DNA from 3 places in the Pseudarthrobacter sp. ATCC 49987 genome. Region 3 is predicted to be linked to each of the others. Evidence: riboswitches for the same ligand, from Rfam matches in the RefSeq annotation. Region 3 holds a riboswitch; each other region holds the start of a gene.
What was found. Region 3 has a riboswitch for S-adenosylmethionine ahead of GXK59_RS19260 (ABC transporter substrate-binding protein). Riboswitches for the same ligand answer to the same signal wherever they lie in the genome.

Region 1: another riboswitch for S-adenosylmethionine. It lies ahead of GXK59_RS15540 (cobalamin-independent methionine synthase II family protein); the one in region 3 lies ahead of GXK59_RS19260 (ABC transporter substrate-binding protein).
Region 2: another riboswitch for S-adenosylmethionine. It lies ahead of metX (homoserine O-acetyltransferase MetX); the one in region 3 lies ahead of GXK59_RS19260 (ABC transporter substrate-binding protein).

Annotation. Positions count from the first base shown of each region.
Region 1 covers NZ_JAABNS010000001.1:3,361,969-3,369,716, forward strand. The annotation lists gene GXK59_RS15535 (adenylosuccinate synthase) at 1-792, opposite strand, end outside; SAM riboswitch class I at 1,077-1,197, shown strand; gene GXK59_RS15540 (cobalamin-independent methionine synthase II family protein) at 1,210-2,430, shown strand; gene GXK59_RS15545 (uracil-DNA glycosylase) at 2,586-3,218, shown strand; gene GXK59_RS15550 (DUF3151 domain-containing protein) at 3,313-3,741, opposite strand; gene fbaA (class II fructose-bisphosphate aldolase) at 3,744-4,763, opposite strand; gene GXK59_RS15560 (TrmH family RNA methyltransferase) at 4,890-5,561, opposite strand; gene GXK59_RS15565 (HAD-IIA family hydrolase) at 5,641-6,495, shown strand; gene GXK59_RS15570 (thioesterase domain-containing protein) at 6,504-7,541, opposite strand; gene GXK59_RS15575 (hypothetical protein) at 7,624-7,748, opposite strand, start outside.
Region 2 covers NZ_JAABNS010000001.1:2,453,891-2,461,638, reverse strand. The annotation lists gene GXK59_RS11580 (amidohydrolase family protein) at 1-370, shown strand, start outside; gene GXK59_RS11575 (histidine phosphatase family protein) at 392-1,072, opposite strand; gene GXK59_RS11570 (CPBP family intramembrane glutamic endopeptidase) at 1,160-1,915, shown strand; gene GXK59_RS11565 (VOC family protein) at 2,009-2,647, opposite strand; SAM riboswitch class IV at 2,852-2,967, shown strand; gene GXK59_RS11560 (bifunctional o-acetylhomoserine/o-acetylserine sulfhydrylase) at 3,032-4,348, shown strand; SAM riboswitch class IV at 4,485-4,600, shown strand; gene metX (homoserine O-acetyltransferase MetX) at 4,611-5,810, shown strand; gene GXK59_RS11550 (MFS transporter) at 5,992-7,374, shown strand; gene GXK59_RS11545 (LysR family transcriptional regulator) at 7,609-7,748, opposite strand, start outside.
Region 3 covers NZ_JAABNS010000001.1:4,161,452-4,169,199, reverse strand. The annotation lists partial or broken gene GXK59_RS19280 (MFS transporter) at 1-621, opposite strand, end outside; gene trmB (tRNA (guanosine(46)-N7)-methyltransferase TrmB) at 718-1,641, shown strand; gene GXK59_RS19270 (DUF1206 domain-containing protein) at 1,770-2,576, shown strand; gene GXK59_RS19265 (N-acetylglucosamine-6-phosphate deacetylase) at 2,576-3,865, shown strand; SAM riboswitch class I at 4,075-4,164, shown strand; gene GXK59_RS19260 (ABC transporter substrate-binding protein) at 4,262-5,923, shown strand; gene GXK59_RS19255 (ABC transporter permease) at 5,930-6,889, shown strand; gene GXK59_RS19250 (ABC transporter permease) at 6,908-7,748, shown strand, end outside.

The DNA.
Region 1 (7,748 bases), 800 kb from region 3:
GATGCCGATGGAGCGCGAGATGCGGGTGGGGCCGATGCCCGAGCCCACGGAGGCGCCGCCGGCCGTCGGGTTCGAGGAGGTCACGAACGGGTAGGTGCCGTGGTCGACGTCCAGGAACGTGGCCTGGCCGCCCTCCATAAGGACCACCTTGCCCTCGTCCAGCGCCTTGTTCAGCACGAAGGTGCTGTCGATGACCAGCGGGCGCAGGCGTTCGGCGAAGGACAGGAAGTAGTCCACGATCTCGTCCACCTCGATGTCGCGGCGGTTGTAGACCTTGACCAGGAGTTCGTTCTTCTGCCGCAGCGAGCCTTCGACCTTCTGGCGCAGGATCGAGGCGTCAAAGACGTCCTGGACACGGATGCCCAGGCGGGCCACCTTGTCCATGTACGCCGGGCCGATGCCGCGGCCGGTGGTACCGATCGCGCGGCTGCCAAGGAAACGCTCGGTGACCTTGTCCAGGACCTGGTGGTAGGGCGCCACGAGGTGGGCGTTGGCGGAGATCCGCAGCTTGGAGGTGTCCGCGCCGCGGGCTTCCAGGCCGTCGATCTCCTGGAACAGGGCCTCCAGGTTCACCACGCAGCCGTTGCCGATGATCGGGACCGCGTTCGGGCTCAGGATGCCGGCCGGAAGGAGTTTGAGCTCATACTTCTCACCGCCCACGACGACGGTGTGGCCGGCGTTGTTGCCGCCGTTCGGCTTCACGACGTAGTCGACGCGGTGGCCGAGCAGGTCAGTGGCCTTACCTTTGCCTTCGTCGCCCCATTGGGCTCCGACGATCACGATTGCTGGCATGGGATCCTCCCCCATTCGTTCGGGCCGAAGTCCGTGTGATTCACCAGGGTGGTCACCGGAGCTCAGCGCCGTTCATGAGAATGCCCCGAATCTACCGCTGTGCTCTTACCATCAACGCCAGAGTCCGGGGCTCTTACCACCCAAGTTTAGCCGATCCCGGTGGCGGCAGTTCATTTGACCATCCAATGGACTTCCCGCCGGTTGCGCGCGTCACCCGGTGTCCAGCCAGCGGGAATGCGCCGGAAAGACTTGCGCAGGCCTGCCGGGTGGAATTAGGTAAGAGTTGACCATCCCGAGCGGCCGAGGGACCTGGACCGTTGACGCCGCAGCAACCCTGCCCGGACACAGCCCGCTGATCTGCGGCCGCCGTGACGGCAAGGGTGCTACCGCCAGGACCGATGGAAAGGAAGCACCCCCATGCAGCAGAACGCGCAGCAGAACACCGACCATATCCGCGCCACCCACGCCGGCTCGTTGCCCCGCACCCCGGAGCTCATCGCCGCGAACGAGGCCAAGGAGGCAGACGGCATCACCCCCGAGTTCCTGGACCTGCTGGAAACCTCCGTGGTGGACATCGTGCAGCGCCAGAAGGACCTCGGCATCGATATCCCCAACGACGGCGAATACGGGCACACCATGTCCAGCTCGGTGGACTACGGCGCGTGGTGGAACTATTCCTTCAGCCGGCTTGGCGGCCTTGAACCGACCGATGTGGACCGCTGGGCTGACGCCGCGGTGCACCGCTCCAGCCCGGGCCACATCGTGCTGACCTCCTTCCCGGACCGGCGCGACCGGCAGAAGTTCAACGACGCCTACAACGATCCGTCCTCCGGGATCCTGGCGCACCGCAAGAGCGTCACGCAGCCGAAGATCGCCGGCCCGCTGCGCTACACCGGGCAGGCCCTGGTGAACTCGGACATCGCCAACCTCAAGACCGGCATGGCCGCCGCCGGGCTGTCCGAGGGCTTCGTCGCTTCCCTGTCCCCGGGCTCCTGCGCCCGCGTCGCGAACGAGTACTACAAGACCGATGAGGAGCTCCTCTACGCCTGCGCCGACGCGATGCGGGAGGAGTACAAGGCCATCATCGACGCCGGCCTCACGGTCCAGCTCGATGACCCGTCGCTGGCCGAAAGCTGGGACCAGATCAATCCGGAACCGAGCCTGGCCGACTACCTCAAGTTCATCCAGCTCAGGGTAGAGGCCACCAACTGGGCCCTGCGCGATCTCCCCCAGGAACAGATCCGGTTGCACGTCTGCTGGGGTTCCTGGCACGGCCCGCACACCACGGACATCCCCTTCGCGGACATCATCGGCTCCGTCCTGCAGGTCAACGCCGGGGGCTACTCTTTCGAGGCCGCCAACGTCCGCCACGAGCATGAATGGCGTGTCTGGAAGGACACCAGGCTTCCCGACGGAAAAGTCATCATCCCCGGTGTTGTCTCCCACGCCACCAACGTCGTCGAGCACCCGGACCTGGTGGCTGACCGGATCGTGCGCTTCGCCCAATTGGTGGGCCGGGAAAATGTGATTGCCTCCACAGACTGCGGTCTCGGCGGCCGCGTGCACCCGCAAATCGCCTTTGCCAAGCTGGAATCCCTGGGCGAAGGCGCCCGCCGCGCCACTGCCCGGCTCTGGTAGAGGACCTTCGGCCGGCCCGTCATTTCGCAGGGCTTGATAGACTAATAAGGATCGACCAGGAATCGGTCCACACCACATTTTCAAACCGCACCGTATTCGGCGTGCCCCCGGACGGTCTGGCAGCTTCACCAATCCCGCAGGAGACTCAGCAACATATGACAGCCTTGGCCACTGAAAATTCCCGCGAACAGCTTTTGAGCCGCCGCTACGAACCTAGCGTCGCGGCTGTCAACGAACTGTGCGACACGCTGCAGGCAACCAAAGCTGGCACGAATGTTCCCTATGTGGACCCGATGCACGACATCGATGAGTGCCGCATCATCAGCCTCTTCTCCAACATCGGAACAGAGGATGAGTCGGGCTTCATCACCGCCGGCGACGAGGAAGCCGCCACCCGCCTGCTCGGCGTCCAGTGGAAGCTGGGCCTGCGCCCCGAGTACGTGATGCCGTGGAACGTCCACCCCTGGTACGTCCCGGACGAGCCCAACGGCAAGTTCACCCCGGACCAGATTTCCGCAGGCCTGAAGCCGCTGCTGAAGTTCCTCGCCGTCGTGCCCCGTGCCTCGGTGATCGTCGCGCACGGCACCGAAGCCAACCGCCTCGCGAACCTTCTCCTCAAGACCGAGGTGCCCATGATCTGGCGCCGCGGCCTCAAGACCTATAAGGTCCGCTCGCTCAGCGGCCGCGCCTTCGCCGGCACACCGGCCCGGCAGGAGCAGTACCTCGAGGAAATGGGCACCGTCTACGCCGACGCCATGGCCCGCACCGGCCTGGCAAAGACCAGCTGATCCCACTTCCGCCACGACGACGGCGGGCGCCCACCTTCTGGTGGACGCCCGCCGTCGTCGTTTAACCCCGCGTTGCTTGTTGGTGCCGGGGCGGTTAGCGCTTTTCGGCCTCGATGGCTGCCTTGGCAGTGGGGTCGGAGTCCTTGAGGAACTTCTCGATCCGCTCCGGCTCCTCGGCTTCGCCGATGGCCGCGGAGGCGCGGCCCAGCGAATACAGGGCGCGCAGGAAGCCACGGTTCGGTTCGTGTTCCCAGGGGATGGGCCCGACGCCGCGCCAGCCGTTGCGGCGCAGCGAATCCAGGCCGCGGTGGTAGCCGACACGGGAGTAGGCATACGAGTCGATGGTCCGGCCCTCGGTCCAGGCTTCCTCGGCCAGCACGGCCCAGAGCAGCGAGGACGTCGGGTGCTTTTCCACCAGGTCCAGGGCTTCATGGCCGGCATCCAGCGCCGCGTAGACCTCGGTCTCGGCGGGCAGGAGCGTCGGCTCAGGACCCATCAGGTTCTTGCGGAATTCGTCCGACATGCCTAGAACGTCTTGCCGGTGGAGCCGAGCTGCTGGGCAGCCTCGGCGACGCGGGCCGCAAGGCCGGCCTCGGCGGAGGCGCCCCAGACGCGGGGATCGTACAGCTTCTTGTTGCCGACCTCGCCGTCGACCTTCAGCACGCCGTCGTAGTTGCGGAACATGTGGTCCGCCACGGGCCGGGTGTAGGCGTACTGGGTGTCGGTGTCGATGTTCATCTTGATCACACCGTAGGAGACCGCGTCGGCGATTTCCTTCTCGGAGGAGCCGGACCCGCCGTGGAAGACGAGGTCGAACGGGTTGGCCTTGCCGATCTTGGCGCCGACCTGCTGCTGGATGTCCTTGAGGATTTCGGGGCGGAGCTTGACGCCACCGGGCTTGTAGACGCCGTGCACGTTGCCGAAGGTCAGCGCCGTGATGTAGCGGCCGTTCTCGCCGGAGCCGAGGGCGTCGATCGTGGCCAGGGCGTCCTCGACCGTGGTGTAGAGCTTGTCGTTGATGGCGTTCTCGACGCCGTCTTCCTCGCCGCCGACGGTGCCGATTTCGACCTCGAGGATCATCTTGGCGGCGGCGGTGCGCTCGAGCAGTTCGCGGGCGATCCGCAGGTTCTCCTGCAGGGTTTCGGCGGAGCCGTCCCACATGTGCGAGTTGAAGAGCGGGTTGCGGCCGGCCTTGACCTCGGCCTCGGAGGCTGCCAGCAGCGGCAGGACGAAGCCGTCCAGTTTGTCCTTCGGGCAGTGGTCCGTGTGCAGGGCGATGTTGACGCCGTAGTTCTTGGCCACCTCGCGGGCAAACGCGGCGAAGCCCAGGGAACCGGCCACCATGTCCTTGGTGGAGGCGCCGGACCAGTAGGCGGCACCGCCGGTGGAGACCTGGACGATGCCGTCGGACTCGGCCTCGGCGAAGCCGCGGAGGGCGGCGTTCAGGGTCTGGGAGGACGTGACGTTGACGGCCGGGAACGCGAAGCCGCCCGTCTTAGCGCGGTCGATCATCTCGGAGTAGATCTCTGGGGTTGCAATGGGCATGCTGACTCCTAAAGTGAATTTCGTCTGCGGGCTGGTTGACCCTGGAGTGAACCTCGTCGGCTAGGAACCATCCTAGCCATTCCTTCGCTGGGGGCAGTGGTTCCGGTCACTCGGGCCTGTAATAACTCACTGGACCCCCGGGAACTGGTTGAACACGTGCCGTCGGATCCAGGCGTGCATCGCGATGGCCGCGGCCGAGGCGGCGTTAATGGAGCGGGTGGAGCCGAACTGCTCGATCGACAAGGTGTCCACCGCCGCCTGGTGGACCTCGGGTGACAGCCCCGGACCCTCCTGCCCAAACACCAGCACGCAGTCTTTGGGCAGTTCGTAGGTTTCCAGCGGGACGGAGTCCGGGAAGATGTCGATGCCGATGATGGCCAGCCCCTCCCCCTGCGCCCACGCCACGAAGTCGTCCACGGTCGGGTGGTGGCGGATGTGCTGGTAGCGGTCGGTGACCATGGCCCCGCGGCGGTTCCACCGGCGTCGTCCGATGATGTGCACTTCCTTGGCCAGGAAGGCGTTGGCGCTGCGCACGACGGTGCCGATGTTCATGTCGTGTTGCCAGTTTTCGATCGCGATGTGGAAGTTATGCCGCTTGGAGTCCAGGTCCGCCACGATCGACTCGTGCTTCCAGTAGCGGTATTTGTCCACCACATTGCGCCGGTCGCCGTCCGCGAGGAGGTCCGGGTCCCAGTGGTCGCCCGCCGGCAGTTCGCCTTCCCAGGGGCCGACGCCGACCTCCGCCTTGGGCTCCGCCTCGGCTGCCGCCTCCCCCTCCTGCGCGGTCACGGGAGGGATTTCGCTGGGTATCTCGGGTTCAGTCACGACTCAACATTAGACTGGGACTGGCATCGGCACATTATCGGCGGAGGACAGCATGGCGGAGCAGCAGGCAGACCACAGGGAAGACTCGGACCACGTGCTTTCATCAAAATCCGTGTACCGCAGCGGCCAGGAGATCGAGTGTTGGCTGACCGACATGGACGGCGTCCTGGTCCACGAAAACCAGCCCATCCCGGGTGCCGCTGAACTCATCCAGCGCTGGGTGGACACGTCCAAGCGCTTCCTCGTCCTGACCAACAACTCCATCTTCACGCCCCGTGACCTCGCCGCCCGGCTGAAGAGCTCCGGTCTGGAGATCCCCGAGGAGAACATCTGGACCTCCGCCCTGGCGACGGCCCAGTTCCTTAAGGACCAGGTGCGGGGCTCGGATTCCGGCAACCGCGCCTACACGATCGGGGAAGCGGGCCTCACGACGGCGCTGCACGAGGCCGGCTTTATCCTCACCGACCAGGACCCGGACTTCGTGGTGCTCGGCGAAACCCGGACCTACTCCTTTGAAGCCATCACCATGGCCATCCGGCTGATCCTGGGCGGGGCGCGGTTCATCGCCACCAACCCGGACGCCACCGGGCCTTCGAAGGACGGCCCGATGCCTGCCACCGGCGCCATCGCGGCGCTCATCACCAAGGCGACCGGCCGGGAACCGTACATTGTAGGCAAGCCGAACCCGATGATGTTCCGTTCGGCGATGAACCAGATCGACGCGCATTCGGAAACCACCGCCATGATCGGTGACCGGATGGACACTGACATCATCGCGGGCATGGAAGCGGGGCTGCACACCGTGCTTGTGCTCAGCGGCATCACCCATAAGGACGACATCGCCGCGTACCCGTTCCGGCCCAACCAGATCCTGAACTCCGTGGCAGACCTGAAGAACCAGATCTAGGACCTGCGTTAGAAGGCGGTCTTCCTGCCGCCGCCGGACGGCAGCGGGAAGAGCTCGTCCTCCAGCTCCTCGATGATCGGCCGGTAGACGAACGGGTTCCAGCCCGGGCTGGCGTGCGCCGGCCGGGCGCCGTCGGTCCGCAAGGAATCAGAGGCCATGTTGTCCTTGAAGATCAGGGACCAGGAGTCCCTGGCTGCCGCGTAGTCCACGGTCCGGTCGCGGGGGTTGCCGATGAAGGCCATCCGCGTCCCTCCAAGCTTTCCCGCGAAGCGGGTTGCGTCGAAGTGGTAGATGTAAGCGGATTCGGACTGGATCAGTACGGTGGACGGCGCAATCGGCGAGAGCTGTTCCAGGGTCTGGTCCAGGACCTGTCCCCAGCTGCGCTCGTCCTTGTGCAGCACCCGCTCGCCGAGTTCGTAGCCGCCGCGCAGCACCGTGGGGAAGCGGAAGCCGCTCTCGTAGAGCAGCACCACACCCTCAAACCAGCTCTGGTCCAGCACGTCGTACTTGGTGCACGGACTGGAATCGAGCAGGATGAGCGCCACCTCAAGGCCGTGAAGCTCCCGAAGCCGGGCGGCGACCTGGGTTGCCACCATGCCGCCGAAGCTGTGGCCGTAGAAGTACAACGTTGTCAGCTGATGGGCCCGCGCGTGCTCGACCACGGCGATCACGATCTCGTCGATGTCGAGGCCCACATTGGAATAACCGACGGCGGCGAGCTGGCCGCGCTTGTTCAGCGCCCCGCGCAGCGCGTTCAGGATCCACAGGGCCTCCTCCCAGCTCGTTTTGTAGCCGGGAAAGAGGAACCAGCTGGCGTGGGGGAAGTACTTCCCGGCAGTCTCATCCGGCACCGTGAGGATCTTGTGGACGCGGCGCTCGGCCTGCACGCGCCGGGTGAAGATCATGTCGGCCGCCAGCACCGAGGCGGAGCCCGCGCCGGCCAGGAAACCACGCCGGGAGAACCGTTTCAGTTCGGCGGCGTGCCGAAGCACACGGGCGGCGTCGCCGTCCCCGCCTACATCCTGAACTTCCGGCTCACGCGGCACATCTCTACCGTAGTCACCGGCGAACGCGGATCAGAAACGGCGCCGGATAGCAGCTCAGCCACAGTCGGGCGGATGGCCCTGCCTAGGCCGGTTCGGGTTCGCGGTCGGAGCCGGGGCGGGCGGCGTCGAGGCCGACTTTGCGGCGGCTGATTTCGAGACCGATTTCGTCATAGGTCGCCAGGAGCTGCGAGCGGGCCATGTCCGCCG
Region 2 (7,748 bases), 1.7 Mb from region 3:
TCTGTCCACCCGCCAGCCGCTGGCACCGGGCCGGGAACTGCTCGACGCCGGCGTGCAGCTCGCACTGGCGTCCAACTGCAACCCCGGCACCTCCTACACCAGCTCGATGGCGTTCTGCGTCACCACCGCCGTGCTCCAGATGCGCCTCAGCGTCCACGAGGCCGTGCGCGCCGCAACATACGGCGGCGCCCTGGCCCTTGGCCGGGAGTCCGGCAACGACGCCGACGGCGAACGCGCGGTCGGTTCGATCGCCGTCGGACACCGCGCGGACCTGCACCTGCTCAACGCACCGTCCGCCACCCACCTGGCCTACCGGCCCGGCATCCCGCTGACCCACGCCGTCTGGCGGGCCGGCGCCCGCGCCCGCTGACGCCGGAATGAAGCGCGGCCGCTAGAAGAACATCGGCGGGGCGTCGAGCACGGTCTCGTCGACGCGGCGGGCCTCCCACTGGCTGAACGCCTTGTCGAGCTCGTACTTGCCGTCCGCGGAGCGGTACAGGGTGCGGACCTCGGCGTTGTCCGGGTTGTTGAGGGACTCGAAGTACTCCACCGACCAGTGGAACCAGCGCATGCAGAACAGCCGCATGGTGAGCCCGTGGGTCACGAACAGCGCGTTGGGGGCGTAGCTCGGCTTCGACCAGTGCCGGTACAGGGTTTCCATAAAGGAGGAGATCCGGTCATAGACGTCGGAGCCGGACTCGCCTTCGCGGAAGCGGTAGAAGAAGTGGCCGTAGGCGTTGCGGAGCTCCTTCTGGTCCTCAATCTCCCCGGCGATCTGGAAATTCGCCCAGTCCTGCTCCCGCAGCCGCGGCTCCTCGATCACCCGCTCCACCAGCGGGCCGAGATTGAGCGCCTCGAGGGTCTGGTAGGCCCGCAGATAAGGGGAGACGTACACACAGACGGGCTTGCCGTCCAGCAGCCGCCGGACCTCTTCACCGGCTGCCCGGGCCTGTTCGACGCCGAGCCCGGTCAGCGGGATCCGGTAATCGGGCACCCGGTTGTAGATCGAGGTGTCGGCATTGGCGGCGGACTGGCCATGCCGGATCATGATGATTTTCCCGGGCGCACTCATAAACCCCAAGCATAGGCCCGGGCGGGCGGCAGCCCCGGTAATGCCCGGTTTCAGGCAACTGACGGAATGTACAGGCAAGATAGGAACATGTTGGTTCCCTCCCGCCGTCGGCTGCGGACAGAAGTGTGGATTGTCCTGGGTCTGTCACTGGGGCAGTCGGCCGTCTACTCGGTGGTGCAGCTGCTGGACAAAATGACGAAGGCGCCGCTGGCCCAGGGGACCTCCACCCTGAACCGCTCGCAAAGCCCCCGCGAGTACTTTGACCTCACCTACCAGCTGCTGGATATCTTCTTCGCCCTGGTGCCTGTGGCACTGGTGATCTACTTCCTCTCCGAGCACCGCACCGCGGCCGCGGCGTGTGGCAAGCTGGGCTTCAATTTCGCCCGGCCCGGCAAGGACCTGCTGCAGGGAGTGGGCCTCGCGGCGCTGATCGGAATCCCGTCGCTGGGCCTTTACGCGGCTGGCCGGGCGCTGGGGATTACGACGGCGATCATCCCCAGTGCGCTCGACTCCTACTGGTGGACGGTGCCGGTGCTGATCCTCTCCGCGATCCGGCACGGGGTCGTGGAGGAAGTGATCGTGGTGGGCTACCTGCTGGACCGGCTCCCCAAGCTGGGCTGGGCCATGCCCGTTGCCATCTTCGCCAGCTCGATGCTGCGAGGCAGCTACCACCTGTACCAGGGGTTCGGGCCGTTCGCCGGCAACGCCATCATGGGTGTGATTTTCGCGCTGGTCTATCTCCGGACCCGCCGCGTGATGCCGCTGGTGATCGCCCATGCCGCACTGGACATCGTGGCGTTCGTCGGCTTCAGCCTCTTCGGCAAGGCCATCGGCCTCGGCTGACCCCGCGTTGGCTTAAAAAGATTTCGGCCGCCATCGGTGGGTGACGTCATTGGCACCCGCTGATGGCGGCCGAAGTGTGGGGCGGTAAGGAACTCAGATGGTGACGGCTCCGGAAGCTGTCTCGAAGGTGACGGAGAGGATGCCGGGTGTCCCGCGGGGAGCGAGCCAGTTCACGGCCACGTCCTCCAGCGGCTTCTCGACCGGAACACCGAGCCATTCGGTGACGCGCTCCGCCGAGCCGGCGATCGTGAGCGCGGACATCTTGACGTTGCTCTCGTAGGCCTTGGACGGGTGGAGTTCCGGATCGCCCTCCCACTTGAGCATGTAGGGGACCTGGGGATCGGCGATGAGTCCGAGGATGCCGATCTGCTTCCAGACCAGTTCGCGGCCGTCCGGGAACTTGCGGTTGCCGTTGACGGCAGCGCGTCCCAGCCGCTCCTCGAACGGGGCGAGGTCGTCAACTTCGACGCACCAGCCCATCCAGCCGCCGCCTGCTTCGGAGCGGGCACGGACGGCCTGGCCGAAGGGCGCCTTGTCGGAGGCCGGGTGGTTCAGGACCTCCACGACTTCAACGTATTTGTGTCCCGCGAGCGGGATAATCATGTTGCGGGTCCCGAATCGGGGGTGTACTCCGCCCTTCACGGCTTCCACGCCGAGGGCAGACGCAATTCGTTCGGTGGTGGCAGCTAGGCCATCTTGTTCACAGGCGTAAGAGACGTGATCCATGCGCATGCCCTCATCTTGACACTTTGTGATGCGGCTCTCAGCTTAGGTTCTCCTAACCGTGATGGGATGTCCTCCCGTGGGCTGTCCGGCCCGGCATTTCTCCGCGTCAATGCCGGGATCTGAAGGCCGCGGCCGGGTGCGCCGGCCGGGCAACTTCATGTTCGTCACAAAGCTATCCAGGGCCCGGAACCGCTTCCTAGACTGGGGTCAGGTCATGAGTGCCAGCGCACAGCCCCGGCTTGCTGGCCGGCAACCCTCGTTTCGCGGTGGGGTGCCCCGGGTGAAGACCTGGCCGTCCGGCACCCGCCGGAGGGCAAGCGCGGCACCAGTGTGGACCCGGGCCCAGGGGCTCTGGTGCTTCCTGTGCCCGGTCCCCTAAGGAGTGTCCCGATGTCCAGTGCCTGGTCCTTCGAAACCCGTCAGATCCACGCCGGCCAGGAGCCGGACAGCGCCACCGGTGCCCGGTCGCTGCCGATCTACCAGACGACGTCGTTCGTCTTCCCCAGCGCCGAAAGCGCCGCCAACCGCTTCGCCCTGGCCGAACTGGCTCCCATCTACACCCGGATCGGCAACCCCACCCAGGACGCTGTGGAGCAGCGGGTGGCCAGCCTGGAAGGCGGACTAGCGGCGCTGCTGCTGAGCTCCGGACAGGCCGCGGAGACCTTTGCGATCCTGAACGTCGCGGAGGCCGGCGACCATGTGGTGGCCAGCCCCAGCCTGTACGGCGGCACCTACAACCTGCTGGCGCACACGCTGAAGAAGTTCGGCATCTCCGTGACCTTCGTGGCGGACCCGGACAACCTGGCGCAGTGGCGGGATGCCGTTCAGCCCAATACCAAACTGTTCTTTGGCGAAGTCGTCTCCAACCCCCGCCAGGACGTGCTGGACATCGAGGGCATCTCGCAGGTGGCCCACGAGGCCGGCGTGCCGCTGATCGTGGACAACACCCTCTCCACACCGTTCCTCATCCGCCCGATCGAGTGGGGCGCAGACATCGTGGTGCACTCCGCGACCAAGTACCTCGGCGGACATGGCGCGGCCATCGCCGGCGTGATCGTGGATTCCGGCAACTTCGACTTCGGCAAGGACCCGGAGCGCTTCCCCGGTTTCAATACCCCGGACCCCACGTACAACGGACTGGTCTACGCCCGGGACCTTGGTGCGGACGGTGCCCTCGGCGCCAACCTGTCCTACATCCTCAAGGCGCGGGTCCAGCTGCTGCGCGACCTCGGTTCGGCGGTGTCCCCGTTCAACGCCTTCCTCATCGCCCAGGGCATCGAGACCCTGAGCCTGCGCATGGAGCGGCACGTCGCCAACGCCGTCAAGGTGGCCGAATGGCTCGAGGCCAGGGACGACGTCGAATCCGTCGCTTACGCCGGGCTGCCCTCCAGCCCCTGGTACGAGCGCGGCCGCAAGTACGGTCCGAAGGGGACCGGCGCCGTCGTTTCCTTCAACCTCGCCGGGGGAGCGGAGGCCGGCAAACGCTTTGTGGACGCCCTCGAACTGCACTCACACGTGGCCAACATCGGGGACGTGCGCTCGCTGGTCATCCACCCGGCGTCGACCACCCACAGCCAGCTCTCGCCGGAACAGCAGACGGTTGCGGGCGTGAACCCCGGCCTCGTGCGGCTCTCCGTGGGCCTGGAGCACATCGACGACATCCTCGCCGACCTTGACGCCGGATTCCGTGCGGCCAAGTCCGCCTGATGTCCGCCAGGGCCCGGGCGTCCCTGCCGTATGGCGCGGGCGCCGGGGCCCGGATAATCGCAGCTGACGACGCCGGGAGTCATACGGGCGTCACAATCTTCGCCACCGGGCCGCCGCATTTCGTAGACTCGGTGGAGGTCATGAGTGCCAGCGACAGCCCCGGCTTGCTGGCCGGCAACCCTCCTTTTGCGGTGGGGTGCCCCGGGTGAAGACCTGGCCCGCCGGTCAGCTGACGGCGGGCAAGCGCGAAGTGAGGTCCCACATGACGATTGCCGCCACCCGCCAGGGTGCACCTGTAAGCAAGGCCCCCCAATCCCCGGTCCCGGGTCGCAGTGTCCCTGACACGTCTGTTGCTGGCGCGCCCGTTGCTGACGCAGTCCTCGACGGCACGGTCCAGTACCTCCGGATCGGGGATCTGGAGCTCGAATCCGGCGCCCGGCTGCCGGACGTCACCCTCGGCTACGAGACGTGGGGGACCCTGAACCCGGAACGCTCCAACGCCGTGCTGATCGAGCACGCGCTGACGGGTGACACCCACGTCACGCGGGGCGCCAGCGAGGAACCGGGCTGGTGGGAGCAGCTCGCCGGCCCCGGCGCCCCCGTGGACACGGACAAATACTTCGTTGTCTCCATCAACATCCTCGGCGGCTGCTACGGCTCCACCGGGCCCTCGTCGGCGGCGCCCGACGGGAAGCCGTGGGGCTCGCGGTTCCCGCTCGTGACGCTGCGGGACACTACCGAGGCCGAGGCCAGGCTGGCGGACGCCCTGGGCATCCGGAGCTGGTACGCCGTGCTGGGTGGCTCCCTGGGCGGGGCGCGTGCCCTGGAGTGGGCCGTCAGCCACCCGGAACGGGTCCAGCGCTGCGGCGTCATTTCGGTCGGGGCCAGCAGCACCGCAGAACAGATTGCCTTCGCCCAGGCGCAGACGCTCGCCATCCGGCAGGACCCCAACTTCAACGGCGGGGACTACTACGGCGGGCCCGAACCGGAAGCGGGCCTTGCGCTGGCCCGGCGGATCGCGCACATCACCTACCGGTCGGCCGCGGAGCTGGACGGCCGCTTCGGCCGGAACGCCCAGGGCGCGGAGGCTCCGCTGGAAGCCGGATCCCTCGCCGGGCGGGGGCGCTACCAAGTGGAGAGCTACCTCGACCACCAGGGCAACAAACTGGTCCGCCGCTTCGATGCGAACAGCTACATCGCCATCACCGAGGCGCTCATGAGCCATGACATCAGCCGGGGCCGCGGCGCCCTCACGGAGGCCCTGGCACCGGCCACCGCGGAGTTCCTGGTGGCGGCCGTCGACTCGGACCGGCTGTACTTCCCGGCCCAGTCCCAGGCGCTCGCCGACGCCCTGCCGGGCGACGTCACCGTGCACACCATCGAGGCGCCGATCGGACACGACGGCTTCCTCACTGAGATCGGCCAGCTCAACGACCAGCTCCGGCAGTACTTCTTCGGCTAGTCCTTCGACTAAAAACCGCGTCCGGTGTGCATTTTTGCAGATGCGCTCTGCACTAATGGCCGTTGAGGCCCGGGCCGGAAGCGACCATACTCGTGGGGAATGGCGCCGCGTGTCTCACATCACAAGCGCCCTCCTCCCAAATGGTCCACGAGGCGTCGACGACGACGCCAAAGGAGTCGAAATGAGCACGGAAAACGCGGCCGCAAGGCGCGCAGAAGAGACCGACGTCAAGACGTCCGGCCTCAAAAAAGTAGTAACGGCCTCCATGGCCGGAACCGTCGTCGAATGGTACGAGTTCTTCCTCTACGCCTCCGCGGCCACCCTTGTCTTCGGCAAGACGTTCTTCCCCAACTCCGGCACGGAACTGGACGGCATCATTGCAGCCTTCCTCACCTACGCTGTCGGCTTCGTTGCCCGTCCCATCGGCGGCATCGTCTTCGGACACTTCGGCGACAAGTTCGGCCGCAAACAGCTCCTCCAGCTCAGCATCATCCTGGTGGGCGTCTCCACCTTCCTGATGGGCTGCCTGCCGACCTTCCAGCAGATCGGCTACTGGGCTCCGGCCCTCCTCGTGTTCCTGCGCTTCGCCCAGGGCTTCGCCGTCGGCGGTGAATGGGGCGGCGCTGTCCTCCTCGTGGCCGAGCACAGCCCGAGCAAGTCCCGCGGTTTCTGGTCCGCGTGGCCGCAGTCGGCCGTCCCGCTGGGCAACCTGCTGGCCACGGCAGTGCTGTTCACCCTGTCCTCTGTGCTGTCTTCGGCCGACTTCCTCAGCTGGGGCTGGCGCGTGGCGTTCTGGCTCTCCGCTGTGATCGTGCTGGTGGGCTACTACATCCGGACCAAGGTCACGGACGCCCCCATCTTCCTGGAGGCCCAAAAGGAAGTCACCGTCGAGAAGAAGGGCTACGGCGTCGGCGAAGTGTTCCGCCGCTACCCGCGTGGCGTCTTCACCGCGATGGGCCTGCGCTTCGCGGAGAACATCCTCTACTACCTCGTGGTCACGTTCTCCATCACGTACCTGAAGGTCATCGTGCAGACGGACACCGCCCGCATCCTCCTCCTGCTGCTGGTGGCGCACGCAATCCACTTCGCCGTGATCCCCATGGTCGGCAAGCTCTCCGACAACCTCGGCCGCAAGCCGGTCTACATGGCCGGTGCTGTCCTTGGCGGCACCTGGGGCTTCTTCGCCTTCCCGATGATGGACACCAAGAACGACCTCGTCATCCTCGCGGCGATCACCATCGGTCTGCTGTTCCACTCGCTTATGTACGCCGGCCAGCCGGCCATCATGGCCGAGATGTTCCCGACCCGGATGCGCTACTCCGGCGTCTCGCTGGGCTACCAGGTCACCTCGATCGTGGCCGGTTCCATGGCCCCGATCATCGCCGTCGCCCTGCTGAGCCAGTTCAAGTCCTCCGTCCCGGTGGCCATCTACCTGCTCGGCGCCTGCCTGGTCACCATGGTGGCGGTGTACTTCCTCAAGGAAACCCGCGGAGTGTCACTGCACGACGTCGACGCCGCCGATGCCCAGGGCACTGCGGACCTGCTCGCCGCCGGCAAAAAGTAACAGGCAAGAAGTAACCCCAAGAAGTAACACCCAAAAAGTAACACCCAAAAAAGAACGGCCCGGGTCCCCGCAATGCGGGCGGCCCGGGCCGTTCTTTTTGGGTTCAGGTGGGCGCCCTGATGTGTGCCCGTTCGCCGTCCGGGGCGCCTTTGAGCACGATTCCGGCCCTTGGGTCCACTGTCCGCGGCGTGTCCGTGTCAAAGTGCCCCCGGACCGCTTCTCGCTGCAGCCCGTTCAGCCTGCCAGGACCGCCTGGCGGTCGGAGATCTCGGTCCGGACCGCCTCAAGCACGGCCTGCACCGGGGCCGAGCGCAACGATTCCGAACGGGCCACCGCCCAGATCGGTAGCTGCCGCTGGAAGTCGTCCGGCAAAA
Region 3 (7,748 bases):
CTCCCCCGTCGCGCTGAAGACGGGGTAGGTGAAACCGGCGCCAAGGGCCGCTGAGGCGCAGATCGCCGTGGTGTAGAGGCCGCCCATCAGCCCGAGCCGGTGCGGGAAGTCACGCTTCACCAGGCCGGGCAGCAGCACGTTGCACAGCGAGATTGCGGCGCCGCAGGCCGCCGTCCCGGCCAGCAGAGCGGGAAGGTGCCCGGCGGCTCCGGCCTCCAGGGGCCGCAGCAGCAGCCCGGCGGTGAGCACCGCCATGGCGCCCAGCAGCACCCGCTCGGCCCCGAAGCGGCGGGCCAGAACGGGAGCCAGCGGGGCGAAGACCCCCAGCAGCGTCACGGGCACGGTGGTCAGGACGACGACGGCCCAGCCCGGCAGCCCGGCGTCGGCCGTCACTTCCGGCAGTACCGCGGCGAAGCTGGAGAAGACAGTACGGAGGTTCAGGCCGATCAGGACCAGGCACACGCCCAGGTAGGCCAGGGTGCGGCGGCTGCCGACCCGGGTGGGGTCCGCCGCGGGTACGTCGTCGATCTCGGCGTCCACCAGCAAGACCCGACGGTCCCCGGTCTTGAGGCCGCTGACGGTGGAGTCCTGGGGGCTTTTCGGTACAGTCACGGACCCCATTCTGGCAGGCTCGGTGCCGCCCGCGGTGTCAACAGAGCGCTTCCGGCCAATCCTGCCGACCCGGGCCTACACCGGAACTCCACTATTCTGGAAGGGATGAGTGAATCCCCAGAATCCCCCGAGTCGCCGCAGACACCGCGCCCGGTGACCCCCGGCAGCCAGGCCTCCTTCGGCACCTATGGCGGCCGGCCGGTCAGCTTTGTGCGCCGCGGCACCCGCCTGCAGGGGCGCCGGCAGGTGGCGTGGGAGGAACATTCTGACCGATGGGCCGTCGACGTCCCCCGCCACATCGCCAACACCTCCGTACACCCGGACTACGTCTTCGACGCCGAAGCCGAATTCGGCCGCAAGGCCCCCCTGATCGTGGAGATCGGCTCGGGGCTCGGCGATGCCGTGTGCCACGCGGCCGAGGAGAACCCGGACAAGGACTTCCTTGCCGTGGAGGTCTATACGCCGGGACTGGCCAACACGCTGATCAAAATCAACAGCCGCGGCCTCAGCAACGTCCGCGTTGTGGAGGCGAACGCCCCCGAGGTGCTGGCCACCATGCTGCCAGCGGCTTCCGTCACGGAACTGTGGGTCTTCTTCCCGGACCCGTGGCACAAGTCCCGGCACCACAAGCGCCGCCTCATCCAGCCGGCGTTCGCCGAGCTCGCCGCGCGGGCGCTCAAGCCTGGCGGCCTTTGGCGGATCGCGACGGACTGGTCCAACTACGCCGTCCACGTGCGCGAGGTCATGGCCGGCTCCCCCGACTTCGAGAACCTGCACGACGGCGAGCGCAGCGGCGCGGAGAGCCCGCTCACCCAAGTGTGGGAATCCGGCGTCGAGTCCCTCGTGGGCGGGGCCCCCGTCAAGGAGGGCCGCGCACCCGTGAGCACGGAACACACCGGACCCAACGAGGGCATCGATGAGACAGGCGGCTGGGCCCCGCGGTTCGACGGCCGGATCCTGACGAGTTTCGAGAACAAGGCGCACGAGGCGGGCCGGCTCATCTTCGACCTCAGCTACCTGCGCCGCTAGGCCGGTCACTCGACCGTGCTGTTCCCGGCGGCCTCCGCGTGGCACGATTACCGAAGATGCATGAACCGGGCGGAACTCACGTCCGGCAGAACCACCGAGCCAGTTGAGGGACCGCCATCAAGAGAGAACTGAAGGACGCCGCCGACGCGGCCGAAGACATCACCAATTCCCGCCCGCTGGAGCTGGTGGCCCGCGCCGGTTTTGCCGTGAGCGGCATCCTGCACTTCCTCATCGGACTCGTCGCGATCCGGCTCGCCATGGGCGGCGAAGGCGAGGCTGACGTCAGTGGTGCAGTGGAGCAGCTTGGGAGCCAGCCGGCCGGTCCACTGCTGCTGTGGAGCTCTTTCGCCGCCTGCGTCGCCCTCGCGATCTGGCAAACCAGTGATGCCATCTTCGATTTCGAGCACCTGCCGGCGAAAAAGAAACTGGGGAAAAAGGCCAAGGCCGCCCTCCAAGCCGTCGTCTACGCCGGACTCGCCCTCACCCTGTTTTCCTTCGCCAGCGGCGCCGGCAAGGACCACACCAGCTCCACCAGCGACCTCACAGCCTCCGTGCTGAAGGCCCCGGGAGGCTACGCACTCCTGCTCGCCGTCGGCGCGGGCGTCGCAGTCGCCGGAATCGTCTACGCCATCCGCGGCTTCCGGCAGTCCTTCGCCAAGCACCTCCGCCTCCCCGCCTCGCACAAGGCACGGACGGCGGTGACCGTCCTCGGCGTCGTCGGCTACGCCGCCAAAGGCATTGTCCTGCTTCTCGTGGGGCTGCTGGTCATTGTCGCCACGATCAAAGCCCACCCCGAGGAGTCCACCGGGCTCGACGGCGGCCTCAGGGCCCTCCGTGACCAGCCGTTCGGCATGTACATCCTGGCTGCGGTCGGAGCTGGCCTCATTTGTTACGGGATCTTCATGATGGTGCGCGCCAAACTGGCCAAGATGTAATGCCCGACGCGCACCGACCGGACACCCACGAACCCGTCGTCGGCTCCGCCTACATCCTGGCCGGGACACTGATCTCGGACGGCGCTGCCACGGCTGATTCCGTGGTCGCGGTGGCAGACGGAAGAATCGCCTACGCCGGCCCCCGGAGCGGCTTCGACGCGGCCCGCTTCCCCGTTGCGGAGGAACTCAAGCTTCCGCCGGGCAGCTCGATCCTTCCCGGACTCGTCGACCTCCACTGCCACGGCGCGGCAGGCGGCGGCTTTCCCACCGGCGACAGCCACGCGTGCCGCGACGCCGTCAGCTTCCTGCACCGCAACGGAACAACCACACTGCTGGCCAGCCTCGTCACGGCGTCAGGGCAGGAGCTCGTGAGGGGAGTCGGGGTGCTGAGGCAACTCGCGGACGAGGGCCTCATCGCGGGCATCCACTCCGAAGGCCCGTTCCTCGCCCAGGCCCGCTGCGGGGCACAGGACCCGCAATGGCTGCGGGCCCCGGACCCCGATTTGCTCCGCCGGCTGCTGGATGCGGCTGGCGGCACCCTCAAGACCATGACGTATGCCCCCGAGCTGCCGGGCGCCGACGGTCTGGTCAGCATGCTCGCCGCGAATGGCGTCACGCCGTCGCTGGGCCACACCGACGCCGACGCCCAAACCACCGTGGATTCCCTGACCAGCGCGGCCGCGTCCCTGCGCGCCCGCGCCGGAGCCCTGAACGCTACTAACTCCGGTGCTTCCGGGCCCGGAACGGGCCGGCGGCCGACGGTGACACACCTGTTCAACGGGATGCCGCCGCTCCACCACCGAAGTCCCGGCCCTGTGGCGGCATGCCTGCGCCTCGCGGCCCAGGGCACCGTCGCTGTGGAACTCATCGGCGACGGCGTCCATCTGGACCCCGCGACGGTCCGGATGGTCTTCGAGCTGGTCGGCGCCGGCAACGTCGTCCTGGTCACCGATTCCATGGCGGCGACCGGCCTGCCCGACGGCGACTACGCGCTCGGTCCTGCCGCCGTGGTGGTGCGCGACGGCGTGGCGGCACTGAAGAGCAACGGCGCCCTCGCCGGCGGCACGGCCACCCTGCTGGAAGTTGTCCGCCGCACGATCGGGGCCGGGGTCAGCCCTGCCGACGCCGTGAAATCGGCGACCCTGGTCCCGGCCAAGATCCTGGGCCTTGAGGCCGAGATCGGGAGCCTGAAGGCCGGCATGCGGGCCGACATTGTGGCGGTCGACGCAGACTTCGGGCTCGCCGCGGTCCTTCGCGGCGGTCAACCCCTGGCACGCCCCGCCTCCTGAGCCGGGGCTCGACGCCGTCGTGCACGGCTGCCGAACGTCGCTGACCTTCGGCCGCAATCATGGCGCCATGAGGCGGGATGTGGCTCTGTGTGATCGTTTGTTGCAGAACATGTCGTCATTGTTGGGAAATCGAAGATTCTGCAACAAAGTGGATGTTGCCGCCACCCGCAACGGTCGCGGAACCGAAAAATGTCCTTCGTGACGAATAAAGACCATCCAGATCGGCTGAGAGACCTGGCTCGATGACGCCGTAGCAACCACCCGCAAGGGCAAGGTGCTAATGCCAGGACCGATGGAGATTGCCAAGATCCCAGGTTCCACCGGCCCGGCCCCGTGCTGTGTCGGACAAACTCGTACGGTTTTGGCGTCCCCCGGTCACGACCGAGAGGATCCGCGATGGATACCCCTGAATCACTCACGCCCGCCACGAGTTCGAAGAGCAGGCGCCACCCGCTGCGTTTACTGGCACTGATGGGCGCGGCAGCCCTGGCCTTGAGTGCCTGCGGCGGTGCTGGCGGCACGTCGGCATCCCAGGCCGGCGCGGACGGAAAGCCGGTGCAGGGCGGAACGTTCGTCTTCGCCGAGGTCACCCCGATTAACAACTTCCAGACCCAGGCGGCGCGCTTCTACGAAAAGGCGAACGTCCTGAACAGCGTGCTGGACCGGCTGACCTATTTCGATGCAAAGAAGGGCGAGCTTGTCCCCTGGATCGCCAGCAAGTTCACCGCGAGTGAGGATCAGACCAAGTTCACCTTCACAATCCGCCCCGGAGTGACTTTCAGCGATGGAACGCCGCTTGACGCCAAGGCAGTCCAGGCAAACTTCGAGGCCCTGGGCAAGGGTATCGAGAGCGCCAAGATCCAGCCGAACGTTGACTTCTCCACCTACGAGTCCTCGCAGGTCACCGGCGAGGACCAGGTGGAAGTAACCCTGTCCTCCCCCGACGCCAACTTCCTGCGCGCCACGTCCTCCGTCACCGCCGGACTCGTGTCGCCGAAGACCCTCACCCTGGACAACGCCGCCCAGTCGGCCATCGCGAAAATCTCCGGATCGGGTCCCTTCACCTTCGAATCAGAGAAGGCCGATGAGGAAATCGTCCTGGCCAAGCGTTCCGACTACGCCTGGGCTCCGGAGGGTGCCGCCAACCAGGGGGCCGCCTATCTGGACAAGGTCGTCGTGAAGTACCTGCCGGAAGTGGCCCACCGCGCGGGGGCCGTGCAGACCGGCCAGGTTGACTTGGTCCGCGGCCTGCAGCCGGCCGACGAAACTGCCCTCGCCGGGAGCGGCAACCAGGTCCTGCCGGCCAAGGGCATTGACCTGACCGCAAACATGGCGGCGGCGCGGGTCGGCAGCGGCAAGCTGGCGGACGCGAAGGTCCGCCAGGCACTGCAGCTCGGCATCGACCGGCCGACGCTCAAGGACACGGTGCTCTCCGACAGCTACGAACTCGCCGGCTCCATCCTGAACCGTGAAGCACCAGACTTCGTTGATCTCTCCGCCGACCTGGCCTACAACCCGGAGAAGTCCAAGAACCTGCTGGATGAGGCCGGCTGGGCAGTTGGCTCCGACGGCATCCGCGCCAAGGACGGCCAGAAGCTCGAAGTCACCGTCACGTCATCCAACAACTCCGTGGTCATCAAGCCCGCTTTCGAACTGATCGAGCAGCAGTGGCGCAAGATCGGCGTGAAGCTGGTCAACCGCGCGGCGGACAACGCCTTCCTGGCGACTTCCATGAAGGACCCCAACGTGGAATTCTTCGGAACGCGGCAGTTCGCCTACGGCGGCCTGGGGCCGGTCTTCGGCCCGGTCACCAACACGCAGACATTGAACGCGGACCCGCAGCTCAATGCGCTCTTCGCCACGGAACGCGCCGCCACCAGCGCAGCAGCGCACAAGCAGTTCGTCGCCGAAGAACAGCGCACGCTGGTTGTCGACCAGGCGTTGGCCCTCGTTCTCTGGGACGAAGTCCAGGTCTACGGCGCCAACGCCAAGTCACACGTCGAATTCACCTCCGGCACCGCACCGATTTTCCAGGGTGCCTGGAAGACCGGCAAGTAGGTCGTCATGGGTCTTTACTTTGCGCGGCGCCTCGGACAGGCACTGCTTGTCATCTGGCTGGCGTACACGCTCGTCTTCCTGGCAATACAGCTGCTGCCCAGCGATCCGGTCACGATCTTCCTCTCGGCGGACGCCGCGGCTGACCAGGCAACGATTGATGCCATGAAGGCCCAATACGGCTACGACCAGCCCCTGCTGGTGCAGTATTTCAACCAGCTTGGGCAGTTGCTCGGTGGAGACGTCGGGTACTCCCTGGCCTCCGGACAGTCGGTGGCGACCCGCATCGGCGCGGTGGCCGGATCCACCCTGGCGCTGGCCTCCAGTGCCTTCGTGTTGGCCGTCGTCCTGGCTGTGGCCCTCGTGGCCGCGGCCTGGTTGAGCCGCTCGACGGCGCTGCAGCGCTTCATCACCAATCTCCCGCCGTTGTTCGCAGCGGTTCCGGTGTTCTGGCTCGGGCTGGTGCTGCTGCAGCTGCTGTCCATCCAGCTCGGTGTGATGTCCCTGTTCCCGGACGGTTCCTTTGCATCGCTGGCAGTTCCCGTCCTTGTCCTGGCCCTTCACGTTTCCGCCCCGATCGCGCAGGTACTGCTCAAGAGCATCACTCACGTCTATGAGCAACCGTTTATCGACGTACTGCGGGCCAAGGGCGCGTCCCCCGCATGGATCTTCTACCGCCACGCCCTGAAGAATGCTGCGGGTCCGGCAATGACCATTGCCGGCATCACGGTCGGAACCCTGCTTGCCGGTTCCGTCATCACGGAGACCGTCTTCGCCCGCTCCGGCCTTGGCTCGGTGGTCCTCCAGGCCGTCACCGTCCAGGATGTCCCGCTGGTCCAGGGCCTGGTCCTGCTGACGGCGTCGGCGTTCGTTGCAGTGAACCTGATCGTCGACCTGCTGTATCCGCTGCTGGATCCCCGCATCCTCAAGAGCAGTGCCCACGGCTCGCCACGAGCACTGGCTGCCTGAGACCGAACGGAGAACCTTGTGAGCCTCAACCTACTACCAACAGATCCTATTGATGAGGCCGCGCTGCCTCCTGCCGGTGGCAGCGCCGCAGCGATTGGCCCGGGAAAGCGCGAAAGAAGCATCCTGCGCTCGGCGGGCCTGTGGCTGACCGTCCTTCCGTTGCTGATCGTCCTGGGGTGGGCATTTCTGCCGGGCCTCTTCAGCGCCTTCGACCCCATCAGCGGCATTCCGAAGCAGAAGTTCCAGCCGCCAAGTGCCGGGCACTGGTTCGGTACCGACCACTTGGGCCGGGATGTCTACGCGAGGGTCGTGCATGGCACCTCGCAGACCCTGCTCACCGCAGGGCTCGCTGTCCTGATCGGATTCGTGGTGGGAACGGCCCTGGGCCTGTTTGCTGCGACGGCCGGCCGGGCCGCGGATTCGAGCACCATGCGCCTCGTGGACGTGCTCCTGGCGGTGCCGGGATTCCTGATCTCCCTGATCATCGTGACGGCGTTCGCGCCCGGACCAATCTCGCTCGGCGTCGGCGTGGGCATCGCCTCGATTGCCTCGTTCGCCCGCGTGGTCCGCTCGGAAGTCCTGCGCGTGCGCAACCTGGACTACGTCGAGGCCGCCTTCCTCAACGGGGGATCGTACTGGTCCGTCGTCTGGAAGCATGTCCTGCCGAACTCCTGCGGCCCGGTGCTCGCACTGCTGGCAGTCGACCTTGGAGCTGCCATTCTCGCAATTTCCGGACTTGGCTTCCTCGGCTTCGGTGCCCCTCCGCCCACCCCGGAATGGGGCTTGCTGATCTCTGAGGGTCGGCAATACCTCGCTGGCGCGTGGTGGATGACCAGCCTGCCGGGCCTGGTCATCGTGC